Regions from separate parts of the Halanaerobium saccharolyticum subsp. saccharolyticum DSM 6643 genome, predicted to be linked through region 1. Evidence: a T-box and tRNA genes for the amino acid it is inferred to sense, from the RefSeq annotation. Region 1 holds a T-box; the other holds one or more tRNA genes.
The links. A T-box is a leader RNA that pairs with one kind of tRNA and senses whether it is charged. The one in region 1 lies ahead of serS (serine--tRNA ligase), so its partner is inferred to be a tRNA-Ser.
Positions count from the first base shown of each region.

Region 2: it has a tRNA-Ser gene. The T-box ahead of serS (serine--tRNA ligase) is inferred to sense a tRNA for this amino acid. The anticodon was not compared.

Region 1 is NZ_CAUI01000010.1:20,362-37,015, forward strand. It holds gene HSACCH_RS04685 (amino acid ABC transporter permease) at 1-640, shown strand, start outside; gene HSACCH_RS04690 (amino acid ABC transporter ATP-binding protein) at 643-1,377, shown strand; gene ald (alanine dehydrogenase) at 1,505-2,635, shown strand; gene alr (alanine racemase) at 2,604-3,782, shown strand; T-box leader at 4,091-4,309, shown strand; gene serS (serine--tRNA ligase) at 4,416-5,684, shown strand; gene HSACCH_RS04710 (cation:proton antiporter) at 5,812-7,092, opposite strand; gene HSACCH_RS04715 (bifunctional 2-keto-4-hydroxyglutarate aldolase/2-keto-3-deoxy-6-phosphogluconate aldolase) at 7,310-7,960, shown strand; gene HSACCH_RS04720 (sugar kinase) at 8,031-9,053, shown strand; gene HSACCH_RS04725 (sugar kinase) at 9,160-10,119, shown strand; gene nrdJ (ribonucleoside-triphosphate reductase, adenosylcobalamin-dependent) at 10,444-12,837, shown strand; gene HSACCH_RS04735 (hypothetical protein) at 12,949-13,824, opposite strand; gene HSACCH_RS04740 (MATE family efflux transporter) at 14,225-15,592, shown strand; gene HSACCH_RS04745 (ABC transporter ATP-binding protein) at 15,655-16,575, shown strand; gene HSACCH_RS04750 (ABC transporter permease) at 16,562-16,654, shown strand, end outside.
Region 2 is NZ_CAUI01000021.1:66,690-83,343, reverse strand. It holds gene HSACCH_RS08845 (tRNA1(Val) (adenine(37)-N6)-methyltransferase) at 1-717, opposite strand, end outside; gene HSACCH_RS08840 (initiation control protein YabA) at 721-1,047, opposite strand; gene HSACCH_RS08835 (PSP1 domain-containing protein) at 1,068-1,874, opposite strand; gene holB (DNA polymerase III subunit delta') at 1,896-2,885, opposite strand; gene HSACCH_RS08825 (cyclic-di-AMP receptor) at 2,904-3,263, opposite strand; gene tmk (dTMP kinase) at 3,263-3,889, opposite strand; gene trxB (thioredoxin-disulfide reductase) at 4,112-5,167, opposite strand; gene guaB (IMP dehydrogenase) at 5,385-6,848, opposite strand; gene recR (recombination mediator RecR) at 7,159-7,758, opposite strand; gene HSACCH_RS08800 (YbaB/EbfC family nucleoid-associated protein) at 7,758-8,066, opposite strand; gene dnaX (DNA polymerase III subunit gamma/tau) at 8,068-9,987, opposite strand; RNA gene ffs (signal recognition particle sRNA large type) at 10,055-10,321, opposite strand; tRNA gene HSACCH_RS08790 (tRNA-Ser) at 10,355-10,446, opposite strand; tRNA gene HSACCH_RS08785 (tRNA-Ser) at 10,506-10,598, opposite strand; gene tadA (tRNA adenosine(34) deaminase TadA) at 10,585-11,049, opposite strand; tRNA gene HSACCH_RS08780 (tRNA-Arg) at 11,090-11,166, opposite strand; gene HSACCH_RS08775 (nitroreductase family protein) at 11,514-12,335, shown strand; gene cls (cardiolipin synthase) at 12,413-13,828, opposite strand; gene lnt (apolipoprotein N-acyltransferase) at 13,839-15,251, opposite strand; gene HSACCH_RS08760 (MgtC/SapB family protein) at 15,253-15,690, opposite strand; gene nifJ (pyruvate:ferredoxin (flavodoxin) oxidoreductase) at 15,833-16,654, opposite strand, start outside.

The DNA.
Region 1 (16,654 bases):
TATTAATGGAACTCAAATAACAGTTTTACTAGCATTTTTTGCAGTTTTATTTGGAATTGGAATTGGAATCGTATTAGCTATGTTTAAAATTTCAAATAATAAATTTTTAAAAGGAATAGCTTCAGTCTATATAGAGTTTATTAGAGGTACGCCTTTATTAGTGCAGTTATTTATAATTTATTATGGACTTCCTTATTTAGGTGTTGAATTCCCTGACTTTCCACTTTTAGGACAAAATGTAGGTGACTTTATGGCCGGTGTGATAGCCATGTCTATTAATAGTGGTGCTTATGTAGCTGAAATTTTTAGAGCAGGAATTCAAGCTGTAGATAAGGGGCAAATGGAGGCAGCGCGTTCTTTAGGGATGCCCTATTTAATGTCAATGAAAAAAATTATTTTACCACAGGCATTTAAAAATATTTTGCCTGCCCTTGGGAATGAGTTTATAGTTGTTATTAAAGAATCTGCGATTGTTTCAATTATAGGTATCCACGACTTAATGTATAATGCTGATACTGTTAGAGGTAATACTTATAAACCATTTGAACCTTTAATTGTAGCAGCCGTAATTTATTTTATAATTACTTTTACACTTTCAAAATTCATTGGATTACTTGAAAAAAGGATGGATACAGCATGAGTATGATAAAAGTTAAAAAATTAAACAAATACTTTGGCGATTTACATGTCTTAAAAAATATTGATTTAAATGTTGAAGCAGGAGAAGTAGTTTCAGTGATTGGTCCTAGTGGGTCAGGTAAAAGTACTTTGCTCCGCTGTTTAAATAGACTAGAAGAACCAAGTTCAGGTGATATTATATTTGAAGGAATCTCTGTTATGGATGATGAGCATCATGATATTAATGAACTCAGACAGAAAATGGGAATGGTTTTTCAGCAGTTTAACCTCTTTAATCATATGAATGTAATGGAGAATATAACCTTAGCCCCTATCAAACTTAAAAATATGGATAAAGATCAAGCAAAAAAAGTAGCAGAAGATTTGCTAAAAAAGGTAGGCCTTTTAGATAAAGCAGAAGCTTATCCAGCTCAATTATCGGGTGGCCAAAAACAAAGAATAGCTATAGCTAGAGCTCTAGCTATGTCCCCGGATGTAATGCTTTTTGATGAGCCAACCTCTGCCTTAGATCCAGAGATGGTTGGAGATGTATTAAAAGTTATGAAAGATTTAGCAGCTGAAGGAATGACAATGGTCATTGTGACTCATGAAATGTCTTTTGCCAGAGATGTTGCTGATCGAGTAATAATTATGGATGAAGGTAATATAATAGAAGAAGGTAATCCTAAACAAATATTTAATGCACCAAAGCACCCAAGAGCAAAAGACTTTTTAAGCAGAGTACTTAATCTATTTTAGATTTAAGTACTTTTTTTTATAAATTGAAACTTTAAAGTAAAATCTTAAATGAAAATTCTTTTAATAGCCTATTATATCTGATATTATGAGTATATAATATAAAAAAATTATTAGGGAGCTGATTTTAATGATAATAGCTGTGCCAAAGGAAATAAAAAATAATGAAAATAGAGTCGCATTAACTGCTGCTGGAGCAGAAGTTTTAAAAAAAGCTGGACATACAGTTCTGATTGAAGAGAATGCTGGTCAGGGAAGTGGAATTTCTGATGAGGATTATCAAAAATTCGGTGCAGAAATAGTGGCTGATAAAAAAGAATTATTTGACAGGGCAGAAATGATCATTAAAGTTAAAGAGCCTTTAAAAGAAGAATATGAATTTTTTAGAGAAGATCAGATTCTTTTTACTTATCTTCATTTAGCTGCAGATCAAGAGTTGGTTGAATTTTTAAAAGAAAAAAAGATAACGGCATTTGCTTATGAAACTGTTCAAAATGAAGATGGTGAATTACCTCTTTTAACCCCTATGAGTGAAGTTGCTGGTAGGCTTTCAGTTCAGGCTGCTGCTGCTTATCTTGAGAAACCAAAAGGTGGTAGTGGAGTTCTACTTGGCGGAGTACCGGGCGTAAAGCCGGCAAAAGTTGTGGTTGTTGGTGGAGGGATTGTTGGTCGTAATGCAGCTAAAGTAGCTTTTGGAATGGGTGCAGAAGTAACGATTATGGATATTAAGCAGTCTACAATGCGTTATATAGATGATATTTTTCACAGCAGTATAAGAACGATAATGTCAAATCCAAATCATGTAGCAGAAGAAGTTAAAGATGCTGATTTAGTTGTAGGCGCAGTTTTGATTCCTGGAGCTAAAGCTCCCAACCTTGTTACAGAAGAAATGATAAAAACAATGAAAGAGGGTTCTGTAATAGTTGATGTTGCAATTGATCAGGGTGGTTGTATAGAAGGAACTTATCCGACAACTCATGACAATCCAGTATTTACCAAATATGGAGTGATTCATTATTCTGTTGCTAATATGCCGGGAGCAGTAGCTAGAACTTCAACTTTTGCTTTAACTAATGCAACACTTTCTTATATTAAAAAATTAGCTTCTCAGGGTTATAAGAAGGCAATGTTAAATGATTATTCTCTTGCTTTAGGTTTAAATATTTATCAAGGCGAAATAATTTGTCAGGCAGTTGCCGAAACTTTTGCAGAAAACTATCTAAATATTGATGAGTTACTTGCTGAATGGAAAAACGATTAAAGACGGAGGTAAAATGATGGAATTAAGTTCAAGCAGACCTGCCTGGATTGAAATAGATTTAGATGCACTTGAAAATAACTATAATATAATTCGAAAAAAAATACCAGATTCTAGTAAAATTGCTGCTGTAGTTAAAGCAGATGCTTATGGCCATGGAGCAGTTAAAATAGCAGAGGAATTAGAAAAATTAGGAGCAGATTATTTTTGTGTTGGCAGTCCTGATGAAGGGATGGAACTTAGAAAAGCTGGTATTAAGAAAGACATTATAGTCCTTGCTGAAGTTTTAGAAACACAATATCAAGATATTTTAGAGGGAAATTTAATTCAAACTGTTGCCAGCTTTGAAACTTTAACGGGTTTAAATAAGATTGCTGCTGAATTCAATAAAACTATCAGAATTCATTTAAAAATTGATTCGGGAATGGGAAGAATTGGTTTCTTAAATTCTGATATAAAAAGATTGATAAATAAACTAAAAAATTTAAAACAGCTAAAAGTAGAGGGGATATTCTCTCATTTTGCTAGGGCAGATGAAGCTAATAAAAGTTATTCTTATAAACAGCTAAGTAAATTCAATAAAGTTTTAGCTGAATTTGAAAAGTCTAATTTTGAAATAGAATTAAAACATATTGCTAATAGTGCTGCTGTTATTGATTTAGAAACTAGTTACCTAGATTTAGTTAGGCCAGGGATTATGCTTTATGGACTAAAACCTTCAAAAGAATTAAATAATGAAGTTGATTTAAAATCTATTTTAAGTTTTAAAACAAAAGTTGTGCAAATTAGGAATTTAGAGCAAGATACTGCTATTAGTTATGGTTCAATTTATAAGACTGATTCTAAGGAGAAAGTTGCAGTTTTACCTGTTGGATATAAGGATGGATATCCAAGACTTTTATCTAATAAAGGAGAAGTTTTAATTAATGGTAAAAGAGCACCTATTAGAGGACGAATTTGTATGGGACAGATAATTGTAAGTATTGAAGATATTGAGAATGTAGAAATTGGTGATGAAGTTGTATTGATTGGCAGACAGAGTGACGATCAAATACTTGCTTCAGAAATAGCTGAGCTAGCTTCAACAATTAATTATGAAATAGTATGTAATCTTGATCGTAATTTAGAAAGGGTTTACTTGAAAAATTAATAATCTTTTTGATAATAAATTATTTTTAATAATGAAGTAAAGGTGTGGATTTTTGAGTCCACACCTTTGAACTTATTAATTTATTGAAAAGACTAAATGAGCAGTCACACTTATTTCTTTATCTCTACTGCTTGTATTATAAATGTCCATACTGGAAGCATCAGTAGAATAAGGTTCTGTTATTTGGAAAATGCCTGATCTCATTTAATTTACTTATTTTTAAAAATAGAAAAAGTGAATCACAAAAACTACTTGATTTTAGTAAACTGGTGTAATATAATTAACACAACAATTTTATAGCCATTTATTTAAAGGTGTTGAAGGACATTAGTAAATTTTTAAAACTGATTTAGAGAGCTGATGGTTGCTGAAAATCAGCCAGTTTAAAAGTTGAATCCAGTCTGGAGCTGTGATGCAGAAAAATAATTATTTATTGACTATGCTGATCCGGGTGAGTCCGTTAAAACTATATAAGAGGCAGCAATAGCTGTTATTAGGGTGGCACCACGAGATATCTCGTCCCTTTCTGGGGAGGAGTTTTTTTGTTTTTAAGCTAATTTATCTCTAAATTTAAATTCATAAAATTTATCTTTAATTTTAAAGCACTATAATTTTAAGAGGGGGAATTATAAAATGTTAGATATGAGATTTATAAGAGAAAATCCAGAAATAGTCGAAGAATCTATGAAGAAGAGAGATATGGAATCACCAATTGATAAGTTTCAAGAACTTGATGATAAAAGACGTGATTTTTTATACGAAGCAGAGCAGTTAAAGCATAAGCGTAATGTTAATTCTGATAAAATTGGTGAGTTGAAAAGAAACGGAGAAGATGCATCTGATTTGATTTCAGAAATGCAGGATGTGTCTGCTAGAATTAAGGAATTAGATCAAAAAATAGCTGAGGTAGAAGAAAATTTAAATGATTTGCTTTTAGCCATTCCAAATATTCCACATGAAAGTGTGCCTGTCGGTACAGATGAAGACGATAATAAAGAAGTTAGAAAATGGGGAGAGCCTAGAAAATTTGATTTTGAAGATAAAGCCCATTGGGATATTGGTGAAGATTTAGATATTTTAGATTTTGAAAGAGGTGGGAAAGTAACTGGTACTCGTTTTACCTTTCTTAAAGGTGCAGGTGCGAGGCTAGAAAGAGCACTGATTAATTTTATGCTTAACCTGCATACAGATGAACATGGTTATAAAGAGGTTTTTCCACCTTTTATTGCTAATGCAGATAGTATGACCGGAACTGGGCAGCTGCCAAAATTTAAAAAAGATATGTTTAAATTAGAGGGTTTAGATTATTATTTAATTCCAACTGCTGAAGTGCCAGTAACTAACCTTTATCGAGATGAAATTCTTGATGCTGAGCAGCTTCCTGAATATTTGACTGCTTATAGTGCTTGTTTTAGGGCTGAAGCTGGAGCACATGGGCGTGATACAAGAGGAATTATTAGGCAGCATCAATTCAACAAAGTAGAAATGGTTAAATTTGTTAAACCAGAAGATTCCTATGATGAATTAGAGAAAATAACAGCTGATGCAGAAGATGTACTGCAGAAATTAGAACTTCCTTATCGAGTTGTAAGTCTTTGTACTGGTGATTTAACATTCTCTTCTGCTAAAACTTATGATTTAGAAGTCTGGATGCCTGCCTATGATACTTATAGAGAAATTTCTTCTTGTTCAAATTTTGAAGATTTTCAGGCAAGAAGAGCAGGAATTAGATATCGTCCTGAGCCGGATGCAAGTACAAGATTTGTTCATACTTTAAATGGATCAGGTCTGGCTATTGGAAGAACAGTAGCCGCGATTTTAGAAAACTATCAGAATGAAGATGGAACAGTTACAGTACCTGAGGTACTAAGACCATTTATGGGAACTGACATTATTAAATAAGTAAAATAAAAATAAAATCAAAAAATTATCTAAGCGGCTAAGCACCTAAATTCTAAAGGGCTTAAGCCGTTTTTTTAAATGAATTTTTTATATGAAAATATTAAATTAATATAATTTAAATTATATATCAACTCGCTTCAGTTTCAATTTCTCCTGCTTTAGAAATTGAATATTTTGTTGCAAGAGGTCCAATTACTTCTGTAAATGCTGTAGTAAAGAGTAGAACATTAAAAATAAGGGTTGAAGTGTCAGTAGCAAACTGGTTTTGTATAGTATAAGCCATAGCAATTGCAACTCCACTCTGTGGCAGAAGATTAAAGCCTACATATTTTTGGATCTTTTTCGGAGCTTTGACTAAATAAGCAGCATAAGAGGCTCCACCTATTTTGCCAATCATTCTTGCAATTATATAGGTAAAGGTTATCAAAGAAAAGTCTGGTTTTAATCCTGTAAACTTAATCTCTGTACCTGCAAGAATAAAAAACATTGCATATAAAGGTACAGTTATTATTTCCAAATAATCAGATATTTCTAGATTTTTATCAGTGAAATTTATACAGGCGAAGCCTACAGCCATATTAGTAATTAATGGTGAATGACCAGTATAAATTGAAAGTGCGGAAGCGCCCATAATTGTCGTAATTAAAATTAGAATTTTTTTTGTTCTATCTTTAAATATAGTGAGAAAGTATTGAGCCATATAACCAACAATCAACCCAATAATTAAAGAACCTATTATTTCAATTAATGGTATTCCAATTGTTTTAATAATTGTTAATTCGGTTTGCCCCTTATGAATTAATAGTGAAATCGGTTCAATTATACTGAAGATAATTAAAGCAAGTGCATCATCTATACCTACAACTGCCATTATAACAGAAGTTAAAGGTCCTTTAGCATTATACTCTCTTAGAACCATTACTGTTGCAGCTGGTGCTGTAGCAGAAGCAATGGCACCTAAAAGCAATGATATATATAGTGGCTGTCCTAGAGTAAAAAGAGATAAAGTTACTAAGCTAAAAGCAGCTAGTGTCTGAAGTATAACTATTACCAGAATATCTTTTCCTAATCTTCTGAATAATTTAATTGTAAGCTCACTTCCGATTCTAAAGGCTATAAATCCTAGAGCAATATGAGTTAGATACCCAAAACTATCAATCACAAAAAAATACCATTCTTTCTGTAACTTATTTAAAAAAGGAAGAGGGGTAATAAGGTCTTCACTTAACAAGATACCTAAAAACACATAGCCTACTACAATGGGTATTCTTAATTTTTTTGTAATTAGAACAATAATAAGCGCTAACAAAATTAACAGGGCAGTGATATATAATATTTTATTTCCCGCCTGAACATTAAAAAACCATTTGTGAGCATCTATCAAATTTGATAGATTATTAATCCCCATTTTATCACCCCATTTTATTAAATTAAAACTTTATAATCTCAATTATTATAATGATAGTCTAATATTAATTTCTATATCAATACAATTTATCCTCTTATGAAATTTATAATTTTTTTAAAAAAAAGAAGGAAATTTGTTTTGAGTCTAGAATAATATTAATAAGATATAAATAAAACAGTGTTTTACTATTAGAAACAAAATAGAGGAGGCTTATTTAATGAGTAAAGTTGAAGATTTAAAAAGAGTTGAGGAAACCGGAATTGTTGCTGTTGTTAGAGCTGAAAATGCAGAAAAGGCATTAAAAATTACTGAAGCTGTAAAAAAAGGTGGTATTGATGCGATTGAAATCACAATGACAGTCCCAGGTGCTGTTGATGTAATTAAACAGTTAACTGATGAATACAGCAAAGATGAAATTTTAATTGGTGCAGGATCTGTTTTAGATGCAGAGACTGCTCGTGCCTGTATTTTAGCTGGAGCAGAGTATATTGTTTCCCCTTCTTTAGATCAAGAAACAATTGAGATGTGTAACCGTTATCAGAAGGCCGTTATGCCTGGTGCAATGAGTGTAACAGAGGTTGTTAAGGCCATGAAATATGGTGCAGATATAGTTAAGATTTTCCCAGCAACTTTATTTGGACCTAAGATTATCAAAGCGATTAAAGGCCCTCTACCACATGCACCTTTGATGCCTACTGGTGGAGTTAGTTTAGATAATGTTAAAGACTGGATTAAAGCTGGTAGTTTAGCTGTTGGTGTAGGTAGTTCTTTAAGTAAAGGTGCAAAAACTGGTGATTATGAAAAAGTAACAGAAACTGCTAAAGAATTTATTAGATTGATTAAAGAAGCCAGAGCAGAAATGGCTTAAATCTCATTTCAAAAACAAACTTAAAGAATAACTAAAATTCATTCAAAAATTATCAGGAGGTTTTTATATTATGTCTAAAAAAGTTGTTACATTTGGAGAAATTATGCTGCGTTTGACCCCACCGGATCATCAGCGTTTTATTCAGGCTGACACATTTAATGTTATTTATGGTGGAGGAGAAGCAAATACTGCTGTATCTTTAGCTAATTATGGTTTAGACGCTCGTTTTGTGACTAAGTTACCTAATAATCCAATCGGTCAGGCTGCTTTAAACGAAGTACGCCGCTTTGGTGTTGATACTAATTACATTGCTCGCGGTGGAGACCGTTTAGGAATCTATTACTGCGAAAATGGTGCTAGTCAGAGACCATCTAATGTAGTTTATGATAGAGCTCATTCTGCAATTGCTGAAGCTGAGAATGCAGATTTTGACTGGGAAGAAATTTTTGCTGATGTAGACTGGTTCCACTACACAGGAATTACCCCTGCTTTAAGCAAAAAAATGTCAGATGTTACTTTAGAAGCTGTTAAAGCTGCTAAAAAGCACGGAGTCAAAGTCAGCTGTGACTTAAATTACCGGGCTAAGCTCTGGAGTAAAGAAAGAGCCGGTCAGGTAATGGAAGGTTTAATGGAATATACTGATGTTGTAATTGCTAATGAAGAAGATGCTGAAATGGTATTTGATATCAAGAGTGGTTCGGATATTACCGGTGGCGACTTAAATGTTGAAGGTTACAAAGATGTTGCAAAACAGTTAATCGATCGTTTCGACTTAGAATTAGTAGGAAGTCACTTAAGAATTAGCCACAGTGCTTCTAATAATGGCTGGTTAGTTATTCTCTTTGACGGCGAGAACTTTGTCCAGTCAACTAAATATGAGATCACTATTATTGACCGTGTTGGAGGAGGAGACTCTTTTGCTGGTGGTTTAATCTATTCTTTAGTAACTGGAAAAGAGCTTCAGGAAGCTGCTGAATTTGGTGCTGCTGCTTCTGCTTTAAAACAGTCAATACCTGGTGACTTCAACCATGTAAGTGTTAAAGAAGTAGAAACTCTAGCTGGTGGAAATGCTTCTGGTAGAGTTAAGAGATAAATAGTTAATAATTCTAAGCAAATAGAAAGGCTGCAGTTTATGGCTGTGGCCTTTTTTTCAAATTTAGCATTAATGGCAAATCTTTATTTTTTAGGAGTGATTTAAAATGATTGATCTTGTTACTATTGGAGAGACAATGGCAGCAATGGCACCAAATGAAGTAGGTTCACTAAAATATTTAAATACTTTTTCCAAATATATAGCGGGAGCAGAATCTAATGTTGCAATTGGGGTTAAGCGGCTTGGTTTTAATTCTGGCTGGATCAGTAAACTGGGGAAAGATCCACTTGGTGATTATGTAGAATTTTTTGTACGTGGTGAAGGAGTAGATGTTTCTCAGGTTAAAAGAGATAAAGAGCACAGAACAGGGATCCTGATTAAAGAAATGCATACAACTAAAGAGCCCAAGGTTTTTTATTACCGTGAAAATTCTGCTGCCAGCTGTCTGACTGAAGAAGATATAGATCAGAACTATATAAAAAATGCCAGGCACCTTCATTTAACTGGAATTACACCGGCTTTAAGTCAGAGTGCTCAGGCGGCTTTTTTTAAAGCTCTGCAGGTAGCAAGAGAAAACAATTTAAAAATTTCTTTTGACCCTAATTTAAGGCTGAAACTCTGGGATTCTATTGAAGAAATGAAAAAAGTCATGTTAAAAATTATCCCTCAGGTTAATGTTTTGCTGCCGGGAGTTGAGGAAGGAGAAATTCTGCTTGGACAGTCTGATCCAGAAGAGATTATTAAGGAATTTTACGAAATGATGGAACCAGGATCTCTGATAGTACTCAAAATTGGAGCAGAAGGTGCTTTATATTATCAGGGTGATCAGATTGAACATGTTGAACCTTATTGTGTGGATAATATAGTTGATTTAATTGGTGCAGGAGATGCCTTTGCAGCTGGATTGATTACTGGACTTTTAAGAGAATTACCGATTCAGGAAGCGGTTGAACTTGCTAATTTAGTTGGCGCCTTATGTATTACAGTTAAAGGTGATATAGAAGGCTTACCCACCTGGGAGCAGGTTGAGATTTATCAGGGAAAAAAAGAAGAAATACACAGATGATTTAGATTATTAAAATAGAATATATAAAGTATTAAATTGGAGACAGAAAAAATAATTAGTATCTTAAATAATTTTTCTGTCTTTTTTAATTGATTAATTACTCTACTAATCTTATAATAATAGATATAGACCTAATTAAAGGTCAATAAATATTTATTTATAAATTGTTTGTTTTATTTAGCAGCCAATAAGATAGTTTTTGTTTAAATTTGTCATTTAATATATAATCAATCAAGTTAATCAACATTATTATAAATGCATTTTAAACATTAGTATGTTATAATTATTTTTCTAGATTAAATTAATTTTAAGGAGGTTTTTATTTTGAGTAAATCTGATATGACGGTAATTAAGCGGGATGGTCGAGAAGTAGCTTATAGTCGAGATAAGATAACCAAGGCTATTTATAGAGCTATGATTGAATCCGGCGAAGATACAACAACTGAAGATGATGCAGAACAAGTAGCTTTAGATGTAGAATCAGATCTGATATTAGACTTTTATAATGAAGATCAGGTGCCAAAAGTAGAAGAAATACAAGATTTGGTAGAAGAAAAATTGATGAAGGCTGCCTATGTTACAACAGCTAAAGCCTATATTTTATATAGAAATAAAAGGCAGCAGTCGAGATTATCCAGAAAAAAGGAAAAAGAAAATCCACTTTTAACAAACGAATTTTTGAGTAAATATAAACACCAACCCAATCCTTTTCCGACAGAACTCGGAGAATTTATTTATTATAGAACATATTCACGTTGGTTAGAAGAAGAGCAGCGCCGCGAATACTGGTGGGAAACAGTAAAAAGGGCTGTAGAATATAACTGTTCTTTAGCTCCAACTACTAAAAAAGAAGCAGAAAAACTTTATGATAACGTATATAATCTAAGGAATTTTTTAGCAGGGCGTACACTCTGGACAGCTTCTACAGAGTCATCCAAAAAATATGGAATGAGCAATTACAACTGCTCATTTACAGTTATTGATAGCTTTAAAGCTTATCAGGACCTTTTTTATTTGCTGATGATCGGATCAGGAGTTGGTTTTCGCGTACTTCCTCGTGACGTAGAGAAGTTGCCAAAAATAAGAACTGATATTGAAGTTATTCATAAATATTATGAACCTGTAGAAAAAGATGAACGAAGGGAATATACAGATTTTGATTTTGATGAAGATGATGTAGTAACAGTTAATGTCGGTGATTCTAAAGAAGGATGGATTCAGTCTTTAGAATATTATTTCAAATTTTTAGTAAACCATGCTTATCGCCCCTTAAAAAGAATTATCTTTAATTATGATTCAGTTCGTCCTAAAGGGGAAAAGCTTAAAACATTTGGTGGTACAGCTTCTGGTCATCAGAGCTTAAAGAGAATGTTTACTAAGATAGATAAATTATTGAAAGAAAAGCCGGATCGAGATCTTGACGAGATAAATCGCGTTAAATTGAAACCAATTGACGCTATGGATCTAGCAAATATTGTTGCTGAAAATGTAGTATCTGGTGGAGTTAGGCGTTCATCCCAAATCTGTCTCTTTAGTGAAGGTGATAAGGAAATAGCTCAGGCTAAGAGTAATCTGTATGTAAAAGAAGATGACGAATGGGTTATCAACAAGGAAATATCTCACCGTCAAATGAGCAATAATAGTATTTTCTACGAAGGAAAACCTTCTAAGGAACAGTTAAAATGGCATGTTAAACAGATGCGCTTTAGTGGAGAACCTGGATTTATTAATGCTGTCGAAGGTAGCCGCCGTCGTGAGAATTTCAAGGGGGTTAATCCCTGTGCAGAAATTTTATTAGATTCCAGAGGAGTTTGTAACTTAACTTCTTTAAATGTAATGGCTTTTGTTGATGAAGAAGGTAATATTGAGAAGGAAAGAATGTTTGAAGCTCAAAAACTTTCTGCTAGGTCTGGCTATAGAATGGCTTTAATTGAATTTGAACTACCAGAATGGGATCAGATTAATAAAAGAGATAGATTAATTGGAACTTCTTTAACTGGTTGGCAGGATATGAAAAATGCTGCAGGTTTAAATGAAGCTCAAGAAGCTGAATTATTAGAAGAACTGAAAGAAGTTGCTCATAAAGCTGGTAGAGAAATTGCAAAAGAGGTAGGAGATAATGAGCCTAAATTAATTACAACTGTTAAACCTGAAGGGACTCAAACTCAGATGCCAACAGTTTCTAGTGGTCTTCATTATTCTCATAGTGCTTATTATGTACGCAGAGTAAGAATTTCTGCTTCTGATCCACTGGCCCGTGTCTGCGAAGAATTAGATTATCCTATTAATCCAGAAGTTGGTCAGAATCCAGATGATCCAGAAACACTTGTTGTTGAATTTCCTGTTAAAGCTCCTGAAGGGGAGGTTAAAGGAGATGTGGATGCTATTGATCAGTTAGAAACATATAAGATGTTTATGGAAAATTATGTTGATCATAATGCCTCAATTACTGTTCATGTACGAGATGATGAATGGGAAGATGTAGAAGAATGGCTGTGGGAAAACTGGAATAGTGTTGTAGGTATTTCATTCATTTCTTATAATGATAATTTTTACGATTTAATGCCTTATGAAGAAATCACTGAAGAAGAATATAATAAGCGGGTGGAAGAAATGGAAAGATTTAATCCCTCTTTAGTTTCTAAGTATGAAACTGAGTATTTAGAAAGAGAAATAGATGATGCTTCTTGTGAGACTGGCGCTTGTCCGGTAAGATAAAATATTTTTATGAAATTAATATTTAAATTATTGATTAATTATAACAGAAAATAATATTTTAATTGAAAAAACTCCCGGCTGTTTTTTTAGCCGGGAGTTTTTTTATATCATTTAAAATGTAAAACCTAAAAATAGCATTGCTGTGGTAATTAAAACAGCGATTGTACAGGCAGGAGGGTCAATGTGAGTATCTCCCCAGTCGTAGAATAGACGGGCAAAAAACTCACCAATAAATGCACCTAATATACCAAAGATGCCTCCCCAAATAACACTTCCTGTAGCTATTGCTGCAGCTGCAGCTGGAAATGCGATATGGTGGGTAACAGGTCCTTTACCTTTTGTTTCCAAAATAATTAAAGAAGCGGCTGTTATACCAAACATAATAAATTTACTGCCAGTAACAATAGTAATATATCCAGAAACCAAACCAACGCTAAGTCCTAAAGCAAGCAGTTGAGAAAAATTCATCTGCCAGGGTAACCAAGCAATTTCTGCTGGTGGTTTCCAGCGCGAATCACTTTTATCCGGATCATAAGTACCAAAAATACCTGTTTTACTAAAAGCAAGTCTATGAATGAGTGCAGAAATTGCTACAGTTAAAGCAATTGTATCAGTAGGTGTGCCAATAGATGCAAAGAATTGATTAATTACTAAACCTAAAATACCAAAGATACCACCAACCATTAAAATATCCCAGTTTTCATTAATTCCATACAATGGGGCTAAAATATTAGCACCATCATCGAGTTTACCTTTTTGTCCGGCATAAGCTGTTGCGGCAGCGCCACCGGCAAAAGCAATATGAGGTCCAAATAAAGTACCAAAACCTATGGAGCCAGTAATCGCACCTCCACCAGTTGCCAGAGCTAGAGCTTCACCAGCCATTACAGCAAAACCACAGAAGATAAATGCAGGTAATGCACCTAAAGCAGCTCCGAAAGCGCCTCCCCCAAAAGCAGCAAGAACTAAGTTCAAAGTAATACCCATTCTTATTCCTCCTTTTTTTTGATATAAAAGAGTTTTTAAGAAATACCTACTTCTAGAATAATTTCAAAAAAGACATAGCCCTCCCTTCATTTTTTATTTTGTTTATGTTTTTGAGTTATTTATAAACATATATTTAAATGAAAATAATCAATATCTATTTTCTACTTCTCTATATAAATTTTATCACTTTAAATAATCAATGTCAAAGTATTTAGAATATTATACTTATTAACAAATGAAGAGACTTGAAATATCTTTAAAGCTCTTTTGAAATAATATCTGCTATTGTTAAGCAAATAATTGTGTTATATTCATATAAATGCTAAAATTAAAATAGTGTGAATTTAAAAAGCACAGTAAAAGGAGATTTATTAAATTTAAGAGCGTATGGAGGGTTAAAATGGTACTTAAATCAAAATCAAGTCGAATGGGTGAGGAGCCGATAGTAAAATTACTTTTTAAGTTATCAGCACCCGCAATTGCTGGTATGCTCATTCAGGCTATGTATAATATAGTGGATAGTATTTATGTAGGGCGTTTAAGTACAGATGCTCTATCTGCTTTATCTATTTCTTTTCCAGTTCAAATGTTTTTAATCGCAGTTGGTGTTGGAACAGGAGTGGGAACCAGTTCACTGATTTCAAGATTATTAGGGAAAGGGGATAATTGTCGCGCTAACAATGTAGCAGAACATGTTTTTTTTATTGCTATTATTTATGGAATTCTGGGTGGTCTACTTGGAATATTTTATTCAGAAAATATAGTCAGACTATTTACTAATGATCCAATTTTAATAGATTTAGGTTATCAGTATATTAATATTATTTTAACTGGTTCGATTGCAATCTTTATTCCTGCTACTTTTAACTATATTTTGCGGGGAGAGGGCAATACATTTCTACCAATGATGACCATGATTATTGGTGCAGTTTTAAATATGATTATTGATCCTTTTTTAATTTTTGGTCTGGGTCCATTTCCACAGCTTGGTGTGGCTGGGGCTGCTTATGCAACTGTGTTTTCAAGATTTATTGGTGGTATATTTATTATTTTTGTTTTATTTAGTGATAAAAATGAATTAACTTTAAAATTAGAGGATTTCGAATTTGATTTTCAAATTATAAAGGAAATTTATAATATTGGTATTCCAGCAATGGCAAACCGCCTGCTTTTTAGTGTGTCAATTGTATTTATCAATTTAATTTTAGGAGCCTTTAATTCTACTGCCATTGCTGTCATGGGGTTAATTTTTAGAATGCAGTCTTTCTTTTTAATGATGGTTTTTGGCCTAACACAAGGTTATTTACCAATAGTTGGCTATAATTTTGGCCATAATAACCCGGAACGTATGAAAAAAACTATTATAGTCGGTAATTTAGCAGCTTTAAGTTTTGGTGTGATTGGTTTTATAATTTTTCAACTGTTTCCAGGTGCTATTATCAAATTATTTAACAGTGATCCTAAACTCTTAAATATCGGAATTGGCGCCTTGAAAAAAGTAAGTTTATCTTATTTCTTTATGGTTTTAAATATTATTGGAGTAGCAACTTTTCAGGCGGTTGGCAAAGGAATGCCAAGTTTTGCCATAACATTTTTAAGGCAGGCAATTCTTTTAGTTCCTGGGATGTATATCTTAGGCGAAATTTTTGGACTGGACGCTGTTTGGTTTTCTTTTCCAATTGCTGAATCAATTTCTTTTGTAATTATGATCAGCTGGTTGATAGCTACTATTAAAAAATCAATGAACAGAATGAGAGAAGAAGTCTAAAATAGAAGATAATAGATAAAAATAGAAGCTCTCTATATTTTGGGAGATAGAAGGAGGAAAAAATGTCTACAGCAATAAAAATCAGAGATATAAATAAGACATATGGTAATTTACAGGCATTAGATGATATAAATTTAGATATTAAAGAGGGTGAATTTTTTGGCCTGCTGGGTCCTAATGGAGCCGGCAAAAGCACTTTGATTGGAATTTTAGGTGGTTTAGTGAAAAAAGATTCGGGAACAGTCACAGTTTTAGGCAAGGATATTATTGATAATTATAGAGAAACTAAAAAGTCTTTAGGGATTGTACCACAGGAAATAACTTTTGATCCTTACTTTACTGTTCGCGAAACTCTCGAAATGCACTCCGGTTATTTTGGGATTAAAGATAATAGTGAAAAAATTGATGAATTACTGAAAGCTTTGAGTTTAGCTGATAAAGCCGAAATAGGACCGAGACAGTTATCAGGTGGAATGAAGAGAAGACTTTTGATTGCTAAAGCACTGGTTCATGACCCAAAAATAATTGTTTTAGATGAGCCAACAGCTGGAGTTGATGTTGAGTTAAGAAATAGCCTTTGGAATTATGTAATTCAGCTAAATAAAGAAGGTAAGACAATTATTTTAACTACCCATTATTTAGAAGAAGCGGAGGCACTTTGTGATCGGATTGCTATTATGAATAAAGGTAAAATTGTCAAGGTTGACAGCAAAGAAAGTTTGATCAATTCTATAGATAAAAAGATTATTAAGATCAAATTTGCTGATGCAGTTCATGGATTAGAAGAAGAGTTGGTAGAAATTGATTTTAAACTGAACAATAATCAAAGACAGATTGAAATTGAAACAGCAAAAAAAGATTTAGATAAAATTATGAGAAAAATTAATGCTTTGAATCTAGATATTGTCGATATTGATATTGAAAGTGCAAAGTTGGAAGATGTCTTTATTAAGCTAACTAATTTAGGAGGTGACGACAATTAATAATATCACTTTCTTTAGTTTAGTTAAAAGAGAAGTTGCAAGATTTTCTAAAGTTGCGATTCAAACTATATTTGCTCCT
Region 2 (16,654 bases), on a different contig from region 1:
TTGACCATAGATTTCTTTTAGTTCGGCAGTATATTCACTACTGTTATCTTGATAAATAATTAAAACTGGTTTTATCCTTAAACCTGGATTTGCTCCTTTTTTTGCCTTAAGCATAAAAATATCTGCTTCTTTATCTCGACGAGCCTGGACCAACCGCAGTTCTTTCGCCTGACAATTATATTGAGCTAGAGTTTCAATAACCTCTGTTAATCTTTCAGCTCTATGAACAAGAAAAAAATGTCCTCCATATTTTAAAAGACGTGCAGCTGCAGCTACCACATCCTCTAATTTTGCATGAATTTCATGTCTTGCAATTGCTATATAATCATTTTCCTTCATTTTACCACCTTCAACCGGTAGATAAGGAGGATTAGATACTACTACATCAAAGCTCCCTGCTTCCAGCTCAGATTCTAAACTGCAGAGATCAGCATTTATAATTTTAATATCTTTTTCTAGATTATTAAATTCTACATTACGTTTTGCTAAATCAGCAGCTTCAACCTGAATTTCAACTCCAGTAACTTTTACATTATTATTTTTATATGCTAAAAGCAGTGGAATCACACCACTGCCTGTACCAAGATCAATTACTTTATCTCCGTTTCGGAGTTCCACAAAATTTGCTAAAAGTACAGAATCAGTTCCAAATTTGAAAAATCTATCATCCTGTATAATCTCAAGTTCTTCTTCAATTAAATAATGAATCTCTTCCATAACTTATTTCTCCTTACCCTGATTTTCTAGCAGATTTAAACAGAAAAGGCAATCCCCTTTTCTTTTTTCTCCAAAACTTAAAGGACAAACATGATAACCTTCATCATAGATATGAATTAAATTACTGTAACCTTCTTTTTCAACCACAGCGTCTTCTGCTTCTTCTTGATCTTTAAAAAGCAGAGATCTCAACTCTTCATTTTCTCGCTCTAATTCTTCATTTTCTTTATAAAGCTGATAGGTAATATCTTTAAGTTTGTGAAATCGGAGGGAAAGTGCCTCTATTTGCTCCTGAAAATGGGCAAGGCTGCTTAATATTTCTTGATCCATTAAATTTCCTTCCTTTCAAATCAATTTAAATCATATTCATCTAGGTCATCTACATCTACTTCTAAATTTTCATCAGTTCCAATATCAACTTCTACAGTATGTTTAACAAGATTTCTATCCACTACTTTTCCCTTACCCATCTCTAACTCGATTTTTTCGCCTACATTTGGCATTAATTTCTTTAGAGTTTTATAGGTTTGAGCTTCATACCGTAGACAGCACATCAAACGTCCACAAAGACCTGATATTTTGGAAGGGTTGAGTGAAAGATTCTGTTTTTTTGCCATTTTAATTGAAATTGGTTGAAAATCTCTTAAAAAAGTAGCACAGCAAACAGGTAAGCCGCAAGGACCCAGTCCTCCCAACATTTTGGCTTCATCTCGGACTCCAATCTGTCTCAATTCAATTCTAGTTTTAAATACAGATGCTAAATCCTTAACAAGCTCTCTAAAATCAACTCTTCCATCTGCAGTAAAATAGAATATAATTTTATTATGATCAAAAGTATATTCTACATCTATTAATTTCATTGGCAGATTATGTTTTTCAATCTTCTTTAAACAAATGTCATATGCCTCTTCTTCTAATTCTAGGTTTTTTTCATATTTATCTCTATCTTTTAAAGTTGCCTTTCTAATTACATCCTTTAAAGGCGCAACTATCTCTTCATCTGATATTTCTTTTTTACCAACAACTACTTCGGCATATTCTATACCCCGGGCAGTTTCCACTATTACATAATCACCGGTTTTTATTTCAAGTTCACCAGGATCAAAATAATAGATTTTTCCGGCTTTTTTAAAACTAACTCCAACTACCGTATTCATTAAAATACACACCTCATTTATCTATTCTTGATCAGGCTGGCGCAGTTTGAAAAATAAAACTTCCAGACTAAGTTTCTCACGAATATTGCGTTCTATATATTCTTGACTTTGAGCAATCAATTCTAAATTTTTAATTATATTCTGCAGATTTAACTCTGCAGCAAGTTCTCTTAACTCCTCTAAATAGTCTTGATTAATCACTGCATCCAGATAATCCTGTTTAATCATCATTATATCGCGATACCAGTCTGATAGCAAATCAAAACAGGGGAAATCATTTTTAAGCAGTGAGCATAATTTATCTGTAATTTTGAAAATTTCAATTGTGTTTTTAGATTTAATCTTTTTTAAAAAGTCATAAATTTCTTGACGATGTTCAAAATAGTTATCTATTTTAGTAATATCAAGTGCTTTACCAGGACTGCCAGCAGCAGCACTACTAACTATCTCTGCCTGTTCATTATTTAAACCTTCTTCTAAAAGCAGATCTTTAATTTTTTGTTGACTTACACTACTTAATTTAATCTGTTGACAGCGAGACACAAGTGTTGGCAAAAGTTTACCGCTATCTTCTACAAGCAAAACAATGGTTGCAAAAGATGGAGGTTCTTCTAAAGTTTTTAAAAGTGAATTAGCTGCTTCTTTTGTTAATTTTTCTGCTGATTCTATGATATATATCTTATGATCACTATCATAAGGCTTATACGCAATTTCTTTTTTCAATTCTCTAATTTGATCAATAGAAATAGCAGTTTTATCTTCAAGTACAGAAATAGTTTTAAAATCAGGGTGATTATGATGATCCATTTTGCGGCAGTTAATACAACTCCCACAGCTGTCTAATCGAACTTCCTCACAAAAACTGGCCTTTGCAAATTCAAAAGCCAGTTTTGATTTGCCGCTACCTTCTTTAGCCGAAAAGAGATAGGCGTGGCTTATTCGATCTTTTTCTATTTCATCCTGTAAAATTTCGATAGCTTCTTCTTGACCAATAATTGAGTTGAAACTCATTTAAAAACTCCTCTTAGCTTAAAGTTTAATAAATTGTTCTACATCTATAATAAATACTGTTGCTCCACCAATTTTAATTTCCATTGGAAAAGAATAATATCCTTCTAAAGAATTGGCAACAGGTGACATCGGTGCCACTGTTTTTTTTCGCGACTCACAATTTTCTCTAATTATTTCTAATACCTCATCAACATGACCTTCATCTGATCCAATCATAAAAGTAGTATTACCCTCTCGCAAAAAACCACCTGTAGATGCCATTTTTGTTGCCTGAAAACCAGAAGTAGTAAGTGATTCTAAAAGATCAGCCGCATCATGGTCATGGACAATGGCAACTACCATTTTAACTGTTTTACCTGTTTCTGCTCTTTTTTCCATTAGAATAACCTCCTGCTAATAATGTTTTCTATATTTTTTTGGACATTTTCTATGCTCTCTCCTGCATTTACCAGTGCAAAACGGTCTTTTTCTGCCATCTTTAAATATGCTTCTCTTACTCGCTGATGAAATTCATCTACTTCTCTTTCTAATCTGTCACCTTCAGCATCAAAACTTTGTGCCCTTGCCCTTTTTAATCCTTCTTTAATATCAATATCTAAAATAAATGTTAAATCAGGCCAGGTGGAATCAATTACCCAATCATTAATTTGATATACTATCTCATAATCTAGACCACGACCAGCAGCTTGATAGGCTAAATTAGAATCTGCAAATCTATCAGAAATAACTATTTTACCCTGTTCTATAGCAGGTTTAATCTTTTCTTTAACATGCTGAGCTCTATCGGCAGCATAAAGAAGAATTTCTGTTCTGTAATCCATCGATTCATATTGAGGATCTAAAAGCAAATGTCTGATTTTTTCACCTAAGGGAGTTCCTCCAGGTTCTCTACTGACTAAAACATCATAACCTTTATTCTTTAAAAATTCTGCCAGTAAATTAATCTGTGTCGTTTTACCTGAACCCTCAATACCTTCGAATGTAATAAAAAAGCCTTCTGTCAAAACTGCCAGCCTCCTCAAAACTTTGTTAAAATAATCTTAATTATATTCTAATTATACAATAATCATCCCACTAATGCAATAAAAGAAAAGTCGACTAAAACATCCTCTTATAGTCGCTTAGGATGTTCTGTCGACTCACAAATTAATAATCTCATTATATATTATATTCTAGATTTTTGTTTTAAATAACTTTAAAAATTTAATTTTTCAATAAAGATTAATTTAATCTAAACTGAGACTAAGACTCAATCCGCCTTCTTCTTTTTTTGCTGTATCTGAAGAATCTTTAGCTTCATCTCCTGCAGCATGATTTTTCATCTTAACTTCTTTTGCAGGGAAAGAATTTTCTTTTTCTTCAATATATTCCGAGGCTTCAATTGCTGCTTTAGCTCCCGAACCAGCAGCAATAACAACCTGCCTATAATCTGGATCTTGAACATCACCACAGGCAAAAACTCCTGAAATATTAGTGTGCTGTTTTTTATCTGTTAAAATATAACCATGGTCATCAAGCTCAATCTGGCCTTTAAGACATTCAGTTCGCGGCTTATGTCCAATGGCAATAAAAAGTCCTTTTACATCAAGGTCTCTTTCCTCATCTGTTTTATTATTGAAGATACGAATTCCTTCAAATTTCTTTTCGCCTTTAATATTTTCAACCTCTGTATCCCAGAGAATTTCAATGTTTTCTTTATCTTTAACTCTGTCACCTAAAATTTTAGCGCCTCTAAATTTATCGCGGCGGTGAATAATATAAACTTTAGCTGCAAACTTAGCCAGAAAAGTTGCTTCCCATAAAGCAGTGTCTCCACCACCTACAATTGCTACTTCCTTATTTCTAAAGAATGCTGCATCACAAGTTGCACAGTAGGAAACTCCATTACCTCTCATACTGTCTTCCTTTTCTAGCCCCAAAGTTCTAGGTTCGGCTCCAGTTGCAATGATAATAGAATCAGCTATATATTCTCCACCTTCTGTTTTAACAGTAAATTTATCTCCCGAGAAATCAACCTCTTCTGCACTTTCATATTTTAAGCGAACACCAAAATTTTCTGCTTGTTCTGTCATTTGCTGAGTTAACTCAAAACCACCAATTGGTTCTGGAAAACCTGGATAGTTTTCTAATTCAGATGTTGTTGTTATTTGTCCTCCTGGCTCTGGACCATTTAATACTAGTGGTGCAACTCCATTTCTCGCAGCATAAATTGAAGCAGATAAACCACCCGGGCCACCACCAATAATAATCAAATTTTCTTCCTGTCTATTTTTATCGTTCATTATTAATTCCCCCTGTTATGAACTTTGATAACAATTTAGAATTTTATTATAACTTGAATTTATATTCCAATTTACAAATATAATCTTAATACTATTGCCCTTATTTTTCTGTTAAACTTACAACAAAACTTTTTAATCTAAAAAAAATAAGAAGTATTAAAAAACTCTCTGCCAATAAAAAACAGAGAGTTAAAAACAAAATCTTTAATTTAATTCTTTAATCAACACTATAATTAGGGGCTTCTTTTGTTACCTTTACATCATGAGGATGACTTTCTCGAAGTCCTGCTGCAGAAATTTTAATCATTTTTGAATCTTCAATTAAGGATTTAATATCAGGAGTCCCACAATAACCCATACCAGATTTTAATCCTCCGACCATCTGATAAATAGTTTCTGCTAATGTACCTTTATAAGGGACTCTCCCCTCTATTCCTTCAGGCACAAATTTTTCTGATTCAGTTTCATCTTCCTGGAAGTAGCGATCTTTGCTTCCTTGTTTCATAGCACCGACTGAGCCCATGCCGCGATACACTTTATAACTTCTACCTTTATATATTTCTAGTTCTCCTGGGCTTTCTTCTGTACCTGCTAACAAGCTTCCAATCATTACAGTATTGGCACCAGCAGATATCGCTTTAACAATATCTCCAGAATATTTTATTCCACCATCAGCAATAACTGTCTTACCATACTTTTTAGCAACTTTTGCAGCATCATTAATTGCAGTTATTTGAGGAACTCCAACACCAGCTACAACTCTAGTAGTACAGATTGAACCAGGACCGATACCTACTTTGACTACATCTGCCCCAGCTTTAATTAGAGCTTCAGTTGCTTCCGCCGTTGCTACATTACCCGCGACTATAGGAAGCTCTTGATATCTATCTTTGATTTTCTTAACCACATCTAGAACATTTTGAGAATGTCCATGAGCAGTGTCAATTATTAAAAGATCAACTCCAGCTTCTACAAGAGCTTCTACTCTAGCATCAGTATCATTTCCAGTTCCTACTGCTGCCGCTGCCAGCAATCTTCCGCGTTTATCCTTTGAAGCCTTTGGATATTGTTTCGCTTTTTCTATATCTTTAATAGTAATTAATCCTCTTAAAATACCATCTTCATCTACGATTGGTAATTTTTCTATTTTATGTTTTCTTAACTGTTCTTTTGCTCCTTCCAAATCAGTACCAACTGGAGCAGTGACAAGTTCTTCTTCTGTCATTACTTCGGAAACAGGGCGCTTATAGTCTTCTACAAAACGAAGATCTCTATTTGTTAAAATCCCAAGCAACTTTTCATTTTTATCAACAATAGGCACTCCTGAAATATGATATTTAGACATTAAAGCTTCCGCTTCTTCTATCAAAGCATCCGGAGATAAAAAGAAAGGATCAACTATTACTCCACTCTCAGAACGTTTTACACGATCAACCTCTGCCGCCTGAGCCTCTATAGGCATATTTTTGTGAATTACACCAAGTCCACCTTCTCTAGCCATCGCAATTGCCATATCACCTTCAGTCACCGTATCCATCCCGGCAGAAATGATAGGCGTATTTAAATAAATATCATCAGTCAGTTTAGATCTTGTACTAACTTCTTTTGGAACTACATTTGATTCTGCAGGAATCAGCAGAACATCATCAAAAGTCAAGCCTTCTTTAATTATTTTTTCCATAACCAACCTCCTAGAGTTTTGTGAAAATTAATACTTAAAATTATGAACTAAGAACTACTTAATATATTTATATGTAATAAAATGAAATAGATGGATAATTATTATATGAAATAACAATCTAATATTTTAAGTATTTTAACAAAGTACTGAATAAATGTCAAGCGCAGCTTACACCTACTGTTTGAGGAACCATTAATTTCCAAATATTAATCATTTAGCTATTAAAAAATACCCACCATCTCAAATTTGAAATGACGGGTGATCGCTTAATTATTTACTATTAATTAGTTCGGAAACCGGCAGCTGAACTTTATAATTCTCTTCTTCCTTCTAAGGCTTTAGAAAGAGTAACTTCATCTGCATATTCTAAATCTCCCCCAACAGGAATTCCATGTGCTATACGAGTTACCTTTACTCCTAAAGGCTTAATCAGTTTAGCAAGATACATTGCAGTAGCATCACCTTCTGCATTAGGATCAGTTGCTACTATAATTTCTGTAACTTTATCTTTTTCTAAACGAGGAATCAAAGAACGAATTTTTATTTCATCTGGTCCGATTCCATCCATCGGTGAAATAGCACCATGCAGCACATGATAAAGACCATTATACTCACCTGTCTTTTCCATGGCTACAACATCTCGGGGGCTTTCAACAACACAAATTGATGTTCTATCCCTCTCTTCAGATTGACAGAAAGTACAGGTATCACCCTCAGTTAAGTGATTACAGTTTGAACAGTAATTGATTTTTTCGCGCGCTTCAATTAATGCATCTGCTAAATTTTTCACATCATTTTTAGGCTGCCCCAATATATAAAAAGAAAGACGACGAGCAGTTTTAGGCCCTATTCCAGGCAGTTTACTCAGCTCGCCGATCAATTTCCCCATTGGTTTAGGATATGGATTCATTAAGGCATTCCTGGCAGATTCATTCCACCAGTTACTTTACCCATTTCATCATTTACCATTTCCTGAATTTCGCGCATACCCTGATTAACAGCTGCCAGAACTAAATCTTCTAACATTTCTACATCATCTGGATCAACTACTTCAGGATCAATCTGAAGATCAACGACTTCCTGCTTTCCATTAACTACTACCTTAACAGCGCCACCACCTGCAGTCGCCTCAAGTGTCTTTTCTTCCAATTCTTCCTGTACTTTAGCCATTTTAGCCTGCATCTTTTGTGCTTGTTTCATCATTTTTTGCATATTCATATTAATTTCCTCCTCTATTTTCCAAAATTGATTGATCAACTTCAATGATCTCACCAGAAAAAACTCTGGCCAAATTTTCTATATCTAAATCACCGGCAAGCTCATTTTGATTTTCAGTAATTTGAGAAGCTGGTGTTTTAGTTTCTAAACTATTTTTAGCTGTATGAGCATCATCTAAAATATTTTTTTGCTCATTATTATCTCTATCCATCTTATCAATTTTTTGATTTTTTTTAGAACTGCTATCTTCAACTAAATCAAGATCATCTTTTTGCTTATCGTCTATTTTGTCATTTAACTCTTTTTTTTTAGTTCCAAGTTGAAGCTCTAATTCTACCGCCTCATTTAAAACATTCCTTAAAACTCTAGAAATTAAAGCTTTATTAGAAGCAGCTCCTTTATAATGAAATTTCTTACTTTCAGGAAAAGAAACAATAACTGTTTTATTGTCTACAGCTGTTGGTGCTCCTTCTCTTAAAAGGGCCTGTACAGAAATATCTAGCTGTTTGGTTTCATTTAAAATTTTAGCCCAGTTTTCTTTAACATGTTTAAGACTAAGACCAGCATTATTTGCTGTTTTGACTGGCTTCTCTATTTTTGCTGATTTTGCTTTTTTATCTGTTTTAATATCTTTTTCATTTTCAACTTTTTCGTTCTTAGATTCTATTTTTTCTTCTTTTATTTTTGATTGTTTACCTCGATCACTGTTAGCTACAGCTTCCGTTTTTTTAAGATTAAGCTCTTTTTTAAAACTAGAATCATCTCTGCTGTTTAATATATTATCTAATTTAAACTCAAGCTCTGAAAGCCTCGCTTCTAAACTATTACTACTTTCTCTACTACTTAATTTTATAACACTTATCTCCAATTGTAAACGGGGTCTTGCACTGGAACGTAATTTTTCTTTTAAGGATGCAAATTCGTCAATAATATTTGTAATTTCTTTAGTACTTAAATTTGCAGCTATAGAAGCAATTTCTTCTAAATAACTGCGTGAATATTCGAGAATACCAGAATCAATCCCACATTCTTTAATCAAAAGTAATTCCCTACAGTATTCTATTAATTCATCACTAAATCTTTCTATTCCAAGTCCAGACTCCAACTGCTTATTCAATAATTCTAAAGCCTTTTGACTTTCTTTTTTACTTAAATGAACTAAAAATTGCTTTAAATCTGATTTGTTAATTCTCCCCAACATTCTAGTAACTTCTGCAGCACTTAGCTGACCATCACTAAAGGAAATGGCTTGATCTAAAAGGCTAATTGCATCTCGCATCCCTCCTCGAGCACTGCGAGCTAAAATATCAAGCGCCTCTTTATCAATTTCATAACCCTCTGAATCGGAAATATATTTTAAACGTTTTTTAAGATTAGTTAAAGTTAATAATGTAAAATCAAAACGCTGACAGCGGGACATAATTGTTGTAATAACTTCATGAGGCTCAGTTGTTGCCAAAATAAAAACTACACTTTCTGGAGGCTCTTCTAAAGTTTTTAAAAGAGCATTAAAAGCCCCTTTAGTTAACATATGAACTTCATCGATAATATATACTTTATATTTGCCTTCACCAGGATAAAATTTTACCTTTTCTCTCAATTCTCTAATTTCATCAATACCCCGATTGGAAGCAGCATCAATCTCAATTACATCAAGAGAGTTACCCTTTTCAATTCGCTGACAGGAATTACACTCACCACAAGGTTCATGGTCTGCATTTGGATTAGCACAATTAAGTGATTTAGCAAAAACTTTTGCTGTGGAAGTTTTACCAGTTCCGCGAGGCCCAGCAAAAAGATAGGCATGCGCTACTCTGTCATTTTTTAAAGCATTTTTTAAAGTCTGTTTAACCTGATCCTGTCCAATCAGATCATTAAAATTTTCTGGCCTATATTTTCGATACAGAGAGAGAAAGGACATTTTTTTCACCTCTAAAATAGTATTATATAACAAAAACACCCTATTCCGGGTGTTTAAAAAAAATTGGCCGCACACCGTGTTTCGAAGATTTTCTCCCAGGCGTTACCCTGACAGTTGGCTCGAACCAGGCACCCTCGCGGCACATGAAGCGACTTGTTTACCGCTGCTTCCTCCCGGATCTGACGGGGTTCACAAGACTTCATTGCGCGAGACCCAATTGTCAACACTACTTATCAGGGCCAGACCCTGAAAGAAAAAATCCTCAGCCACGGCTTCAATCCTGCTATAGCGGTTTGCAGGTTATAGGGCACCGCTACCGCCCCATTTAGTACGGCCAAACATTAGTAAAAAATTATAAAATTTTTAATGGCGGAGAGGGAGGGATTCGAACCCTCGGTAGGTGAAAGCCTACACCCGCTTTCCAGGCGGGCCCCTTAAGCCAGACTCGGACACCTCTCCGTAATCTATACTTTGAAAATTTATATATATAATCTATGAATGATATGGATAAAATATAATGGCGGAAGGAGAGGGATTCGAACCCTCGAGACAGTAAAACTGCCTACTTGATTTCGAGTCAAGCGGTTTCAGCCAGACTCACCCATCCTTCCGTTCTCTTAAATCACGGAAAAAATCTTTTAAAAGCTGAGCTGCTTCTTTCTTCATTACACCTGCCTCAACTTCAACCTGATGGTTAAAACGCTCATCATTTAATAGTTGATAAAGGCTATTAACAGCTCCTGCTTTGGGATCACTGGCTCCATAAACAAGACGTTTTATTCTTGACTGTAAAATTGCTCCTGCACACATTGGGCAGGGCTCTAAAGTCACATAAAGCTGGCAATTTTCCAAGCGCCAGCTAGCCTCATTTTTAGCTGCTTCTCTCAGAGCAATCATTTCGGCATGAGAAGTTGGATCCTGAGTTTGCTCCCGGAGATTAAACCCACGGCCAACAACTTTATCATCACAGATAACAACTGCACCAATTGGAACTTCAGCTCTTTGATAAGCTTTCCTGGCTTCTGCCAGGGCCATTTTCATATATTTTATATCATCTTCCATAGAATATCTCCTGAAAATAAAAAGTTAAAAAAATTTAAAATGGCGCACCCGAGAGGAGTCGAACCCCTAGCCTTCTGATCCGTAGTCAGACGCTCTATCCAGTTGAGCTACGGGCGCACGCTGTAAAATTTATTATGTCGAGGATCTTTCCCTTTTTGGGGTTTAAAACCTTAAAACAACAGCAAGTGAACGGCTGATTGTTTCAGACGACGATTATTATTATAACAGTATAAGCTTATTTCGTCAAGGACTTTTTTTAATTTCTCATCTCGAATTAGGAGATTTGCAAAATGTAATGCTCGGGTTTTTTGAGACCAGCTGCAGTATCTAGTCTCACGCTAATTTTCGCTATTACTTAGTTAATATTCATTGACAGAATCTGTAAACATTAGTATACTAAAAATCACATAATTACATAAATGCTCATTTTTGGAGAAATAAAAATAGTAGGAGTGGTATTTGAAATGATGAAAGTAGATAAAGAAAAATGTATTGGCTGTTCTAAATGTCTTGATGATTGTTTAGTAAATGATATTATAATGGTCGAAGGAAAAGCTCAAATCAAAAATGAAAATTGTTTTAAGTGTGGGCACTGTATTGCTATCTGCCCTGTAAATGCAGTCACTACTTCGGAATACAATATGGACGAAGTAAAAGAATATAAGGAAAAAGAATTTTCAATATCTGCAGATAATCTCTTAAATTTTATTAAATTTAGAAGGTCTATTAGACAATTTAAAGAAAAAGATGTGGAAGAAAATAAAATAATCAAAATAATAGAAGCCGGCCGCTTTACCCCAACTGGCAGCAACCAACAAGACGTCTCTTTTACAGTAGTTAAAGATGAAATTGATAAATTTAGAGAACTAATATTAAAAAATTTAAATAAAAAAGGAAAATCAATACTTAATAACCTAAGACCAGAGACAATGAAATTTAAAAAGTATGCTGAAATGTGGATGCAAATGTATCAAGATTATCAAAATGAATCTGTACATAACGACCGTTTATTTTTTAACGCTCCAATTGTAATTGTTATTTCAGCTAATTCTAGTATTAATGGCTCTTTAGCCTCCTCTAATATGGAATTAATGGCAAATGCTTTAAATCTAGGTGTATTATTTAGTGGTTTCACCTTAAGAGGAGCAAAAGACAAAGAAGAAGTTAGAAAATTTCTCGGAATTAAAAGTAATAAAGAAATAGTAACAGCAATGGTTATCGGCTATCCGGATGTAAAGTACTTTAGAACTGTCCCAAGAAAAGAAGCTGATATCAATTGGAAATAATTTTATTTTTATAACAAAGTTACAGGGATAGCAATTTGATCAAATTGCTATCCCTTAAATGTTATTGACTCTATTTTTTATAATATTGGTGAAAGTAATCTAGATACAGATTCTCTCAATTTCATTGTCCAGCCTCTATTTTCAAACTCCTCTTTAGTTATTTCATTAGAAAATTCCAGGTCTTCTTTAAATAAATTATCATGATATTTGGCTTTTTCTTTATCATAAACAAAAGCATTAATTTCAAAATTAAGCTTAAAACTACGCACATCCATATTTGTTGTACCAATCGAAAGCACCCGACTATCAATACAAATAGTTTTGCTGTGTAGAAAACCTTTAGTATAGCGATAACAGCGAGCTCCAGCATCTAAAAGTTGTCCTACAAAAGAGTTATTTGCGGCATAAACAAATGGGTGATCACCACGATCAGGAATCATTATTTTTACATCAACTCCAGAACGTGAAGCAATTATTAATGCTTCTAACATTGATTGATCAGGGATAAAATATGGTGTCTGAATATAAATTGTCTTTTCAGCCTCATAAATCATTTTCAAAAACATAGCCTTAATTTCTGCCTCCCTAGAATCGGGACCACTACTTACAATCTGGATAGCAGAATCCCCCTTAACTTTACTTTCTGGAAAAAATTTTTCTTCTTCCAAAAGATCCTTACCAGAAGCAAACTTCCAATCTAATAAAAAACGATACTGCTGACTTTTAACACTTTCTCCAATGATTTTAAGGTGTGTATCTCTCCATTCTCCAAAACGATCTGAAAACCCAAGGTATTCATCTCCAATATTAATCCCGCCAAGATACCCAATTTCTCCATCAATTATTAAGTTTTTGCGATGATTTCTATAGTTTATATCCAATACAAAAGGCGCAAATGAAACAACCTCAACTCCAGAGTCTTCTAAATTAAAGAGTGTATACCGAGATAGATCTCTACAACCCATTTTATCATAAAGTAATCTTACCTCTACTCCTTCTTCTGCTTTTTTAGCCAGAATTCTCATAAACTTATTTCCCAGCTGATCATCATTAATAATATAATAATTAGCATGAATAAATTTTTTTGCATTTTTTAAATCATGGAAAAGATCTTTAAATTTATCCTTCCCATTACTATAAATTTTTAGCTTGTTATATCCCATTTCTGAAGGCAGCTCATTCTTAAAAGCTATTCTCATTATACTTTGTTCTAAATGGTCAAAAAAAGGTTTTTGTTGATCTAAATAAAAATTAACATATTGAACTTTATTATTTAATGTATCAGCCTGCTGCTTTCTCTGAAAAACCTTTCGTTTTTTCGGAGTCAATCCAAAAAACAAATAAAGAATAAAACCAAGCACAGGAATTAAAGTTAAAATTAAAAGCCAGGCCCAAGTTGCAGTAGGATCTTTTCTCTCAAAAAAGATCAATAAAATAATAAAAATTATATTTAAAATTATTATACCTGTAGGTATAAATGATAAAAAATTCATAAGTTTATCCTCACTTTTCCATAATTTTTAGATTAAATAAATGATAATTTTTATTCGAAAGTACTTTTTTATATTCCCCAGAAGGGTAAATTATCCCATTATAAGAATAATTGCCTGTTTTTATGACAGGTACTCTATTTTCTACAGCTCTAAATACTGCTGCCTGCCACATTATGTTTTTTAATAATCGGTTATTATTAAACCAGGCTTCATTTGTTTGATTTACTATAAATTCAAATTCTGCAGCTTTAGCTTTAACAAATGAGGGATAAAGTATTTCAGAACAAATTACTGTTTTCCACTTTAAGTTTTTGGTTTTAAATAAAACTTCTTTTTCACCAGCATTGAGAGAAGAGAAATTATATGGAGTAAATCTATTTAACAGTTCCAAAAATGGATAGGTCTCACCAAAATAAAGAAGAAGTTTTTTATCATAACGAGAAATTATTTCTCCAGTCTCTGAAATTAAAAAAGAGCTATTATAGCGACCCTTACTTGAATCTCTTCCAGCTAAAGAACCAATCTGAATAGGACTTTCAGCTTCTGCTGCTATTTGCTTTAAAAATTTTTTTCTATAATTTTTATCAGCGTAAAAATCAAAGGTTATATTTGTTTCTGGAGCGATAATTAATTCTGCCTGTTTCAAATCTGAAAGTGCACCTAAGGTTAGTTCTATATTTTGATCTAATTGTTTTAGGGTCCATTTTTTATTCTGGTCAATCTTAGTTGTAATAATTCCAACTTCAATATTTTGATATCCATTTTTAGCCTTGATCTTTTGCAAATACTGCTGTTCTTTAAAATTAGAAAAACTAAAGATAATTAAAAATAAGATTACTATAAAAAACACATCTTTAAATTTTTTTTGAAATATAAATTGAAAAAGCAGACCATTAACAAAGACCAAAATAAAGCTTACAATCCATATTCCACCTATTTCGGCCAATTGAATAAAACTTAAAAATTCTGCTTGAGTATAAGATAAATTGCCAAGCGGAAAAAAGCTTAGCAAATAATAACGAATCATTTCCATTGTAGTCCAGCAGAGTGCAAAAAGAAAAGGATTGAATTTATTATTATTAAATAGATTTCGCTGGAGATAAAAATATATCAGAAAAAACACTGGGTATATTAAGGACATTAATGAAAATAGTAAAAGCAAAATTAATATTATTAAAAAAAATGAAGATCCTGTATATAACTTGATTGAATGATATAAAAAATTAGCAGTAAAAACTAAAATCCAAAAGCCAAGATTCCAACCATTAAAAAATATACTTTTATAGTCTAGTTCACCTTCTTTAATATTATAAAGATAATATAAAAATGGTAGGAATCCAATCCAGCTTAAAAAATATAAATTAGGATAATAGTTTGCCGTCGTTAGTAATGCTGCTGCGAAAAATGTTAAAATAATCCCCATGTTACATTCGCTTCTTTACAGAAGGCGCTATTCGCAAACTAATAAAAATAATTAAAGCTGCAGCAATTGAAATATCATATAAACCATAACCCACTGCTAAACCCAAACCAGCAACTCCCCAAAGACTGGCTGCTGTGGTTAATCCTTCTATCTTATCTTCCTGTTTAATAATAGTTCCTGCACCTAAAAACCCAATCCCACTGACAACCTGGGCCGCCAGTCTAGCTGGATCACCTTCAACTCCGTCAATTAAACCGCTAGATTGTGCAACTTTAACTGATAAAATCATAATTACACAAGAAATAACAGCAACAATTACATTTGTTCTAATTCCTGCAGCCTTATTTTGCTTTTCTCTATCATAACCAATCAAAGATGCTAATATAGCCGCTATAATTAACTTCATAATTCCATTCCAGTCTAAAATCAAAATAGACACCTCCATTCAATCTATAATAATATACTTATACAAATTTATTTAAAATCCTTTATTTTAACCCTGCACCTTTACACTATATAAAAAGACCAGCGGCGTCCCGCTGGTCTTTTATCTTTAATCTTATATTTATTTTGAGTCTAATTTACTCATCTTCCTTTGGAGCATAAGCTGTTTCTAGTCTCTTGTAAGACTGATAACGCTCTTCAGCATCTTCTTCTGCTTTTTCAAAGAGATCTTCTGCAAGCTCAGGGAATGTCTTCTGTAAGGAAGAGAAACGTACCTCACTGAGCAAGAATTCTCTGAAGCTTTCGGTAGGCTCTTTAGAATCCATAATGAATGGATTTTCTCCTTCACCTTTAAGCTCTGGATTAAAGCGGAATAAGTGCCAGTATCCAGACTTAACAGCATCTTTTTCCTGACTAACACTACAGCCCATACCTTTTTTAAGTCCATGTGAGATACATGGAGCATAAGCAATTACTAAGGAAGGACCATCAAATGCTTCAGCTTCTTTGATAGCCTTAATAGCCTGATTCATGTTAGCACCCAGAGAAATCTGAGCAACATAAACATAGCCATAAGTCATAGCCATCTGGCCTAAGTCTTTCTTCTTAATCTTCTTACCTGAAGCAGCAAACTTAGCAGCTGCAGCAGTTGGACTAGCTTTAGAAGACTGTCCACCGGTGTTAGAATAAACCTCTGTATCAAATACAAGTACGTTTACATCATCACCAGAGGCAAGAACATGATCTAAACCTCCATAACCGATGTCATAAGCCCAGCCGTCTCCACCAAAGATCCACTGTGATTTCTTAGTAATAAATTCTTTACGGTCAACTATCTCCGCAATTACTTCGTTGTCACTATATTTAGCGAGTAAAGGCATCATTTCTTTTTTGATTTCCTGAGTTTTCTCGCCGTCATTATAGTTATCTAACATTTCTTTCATTAATTCAGTTAATTT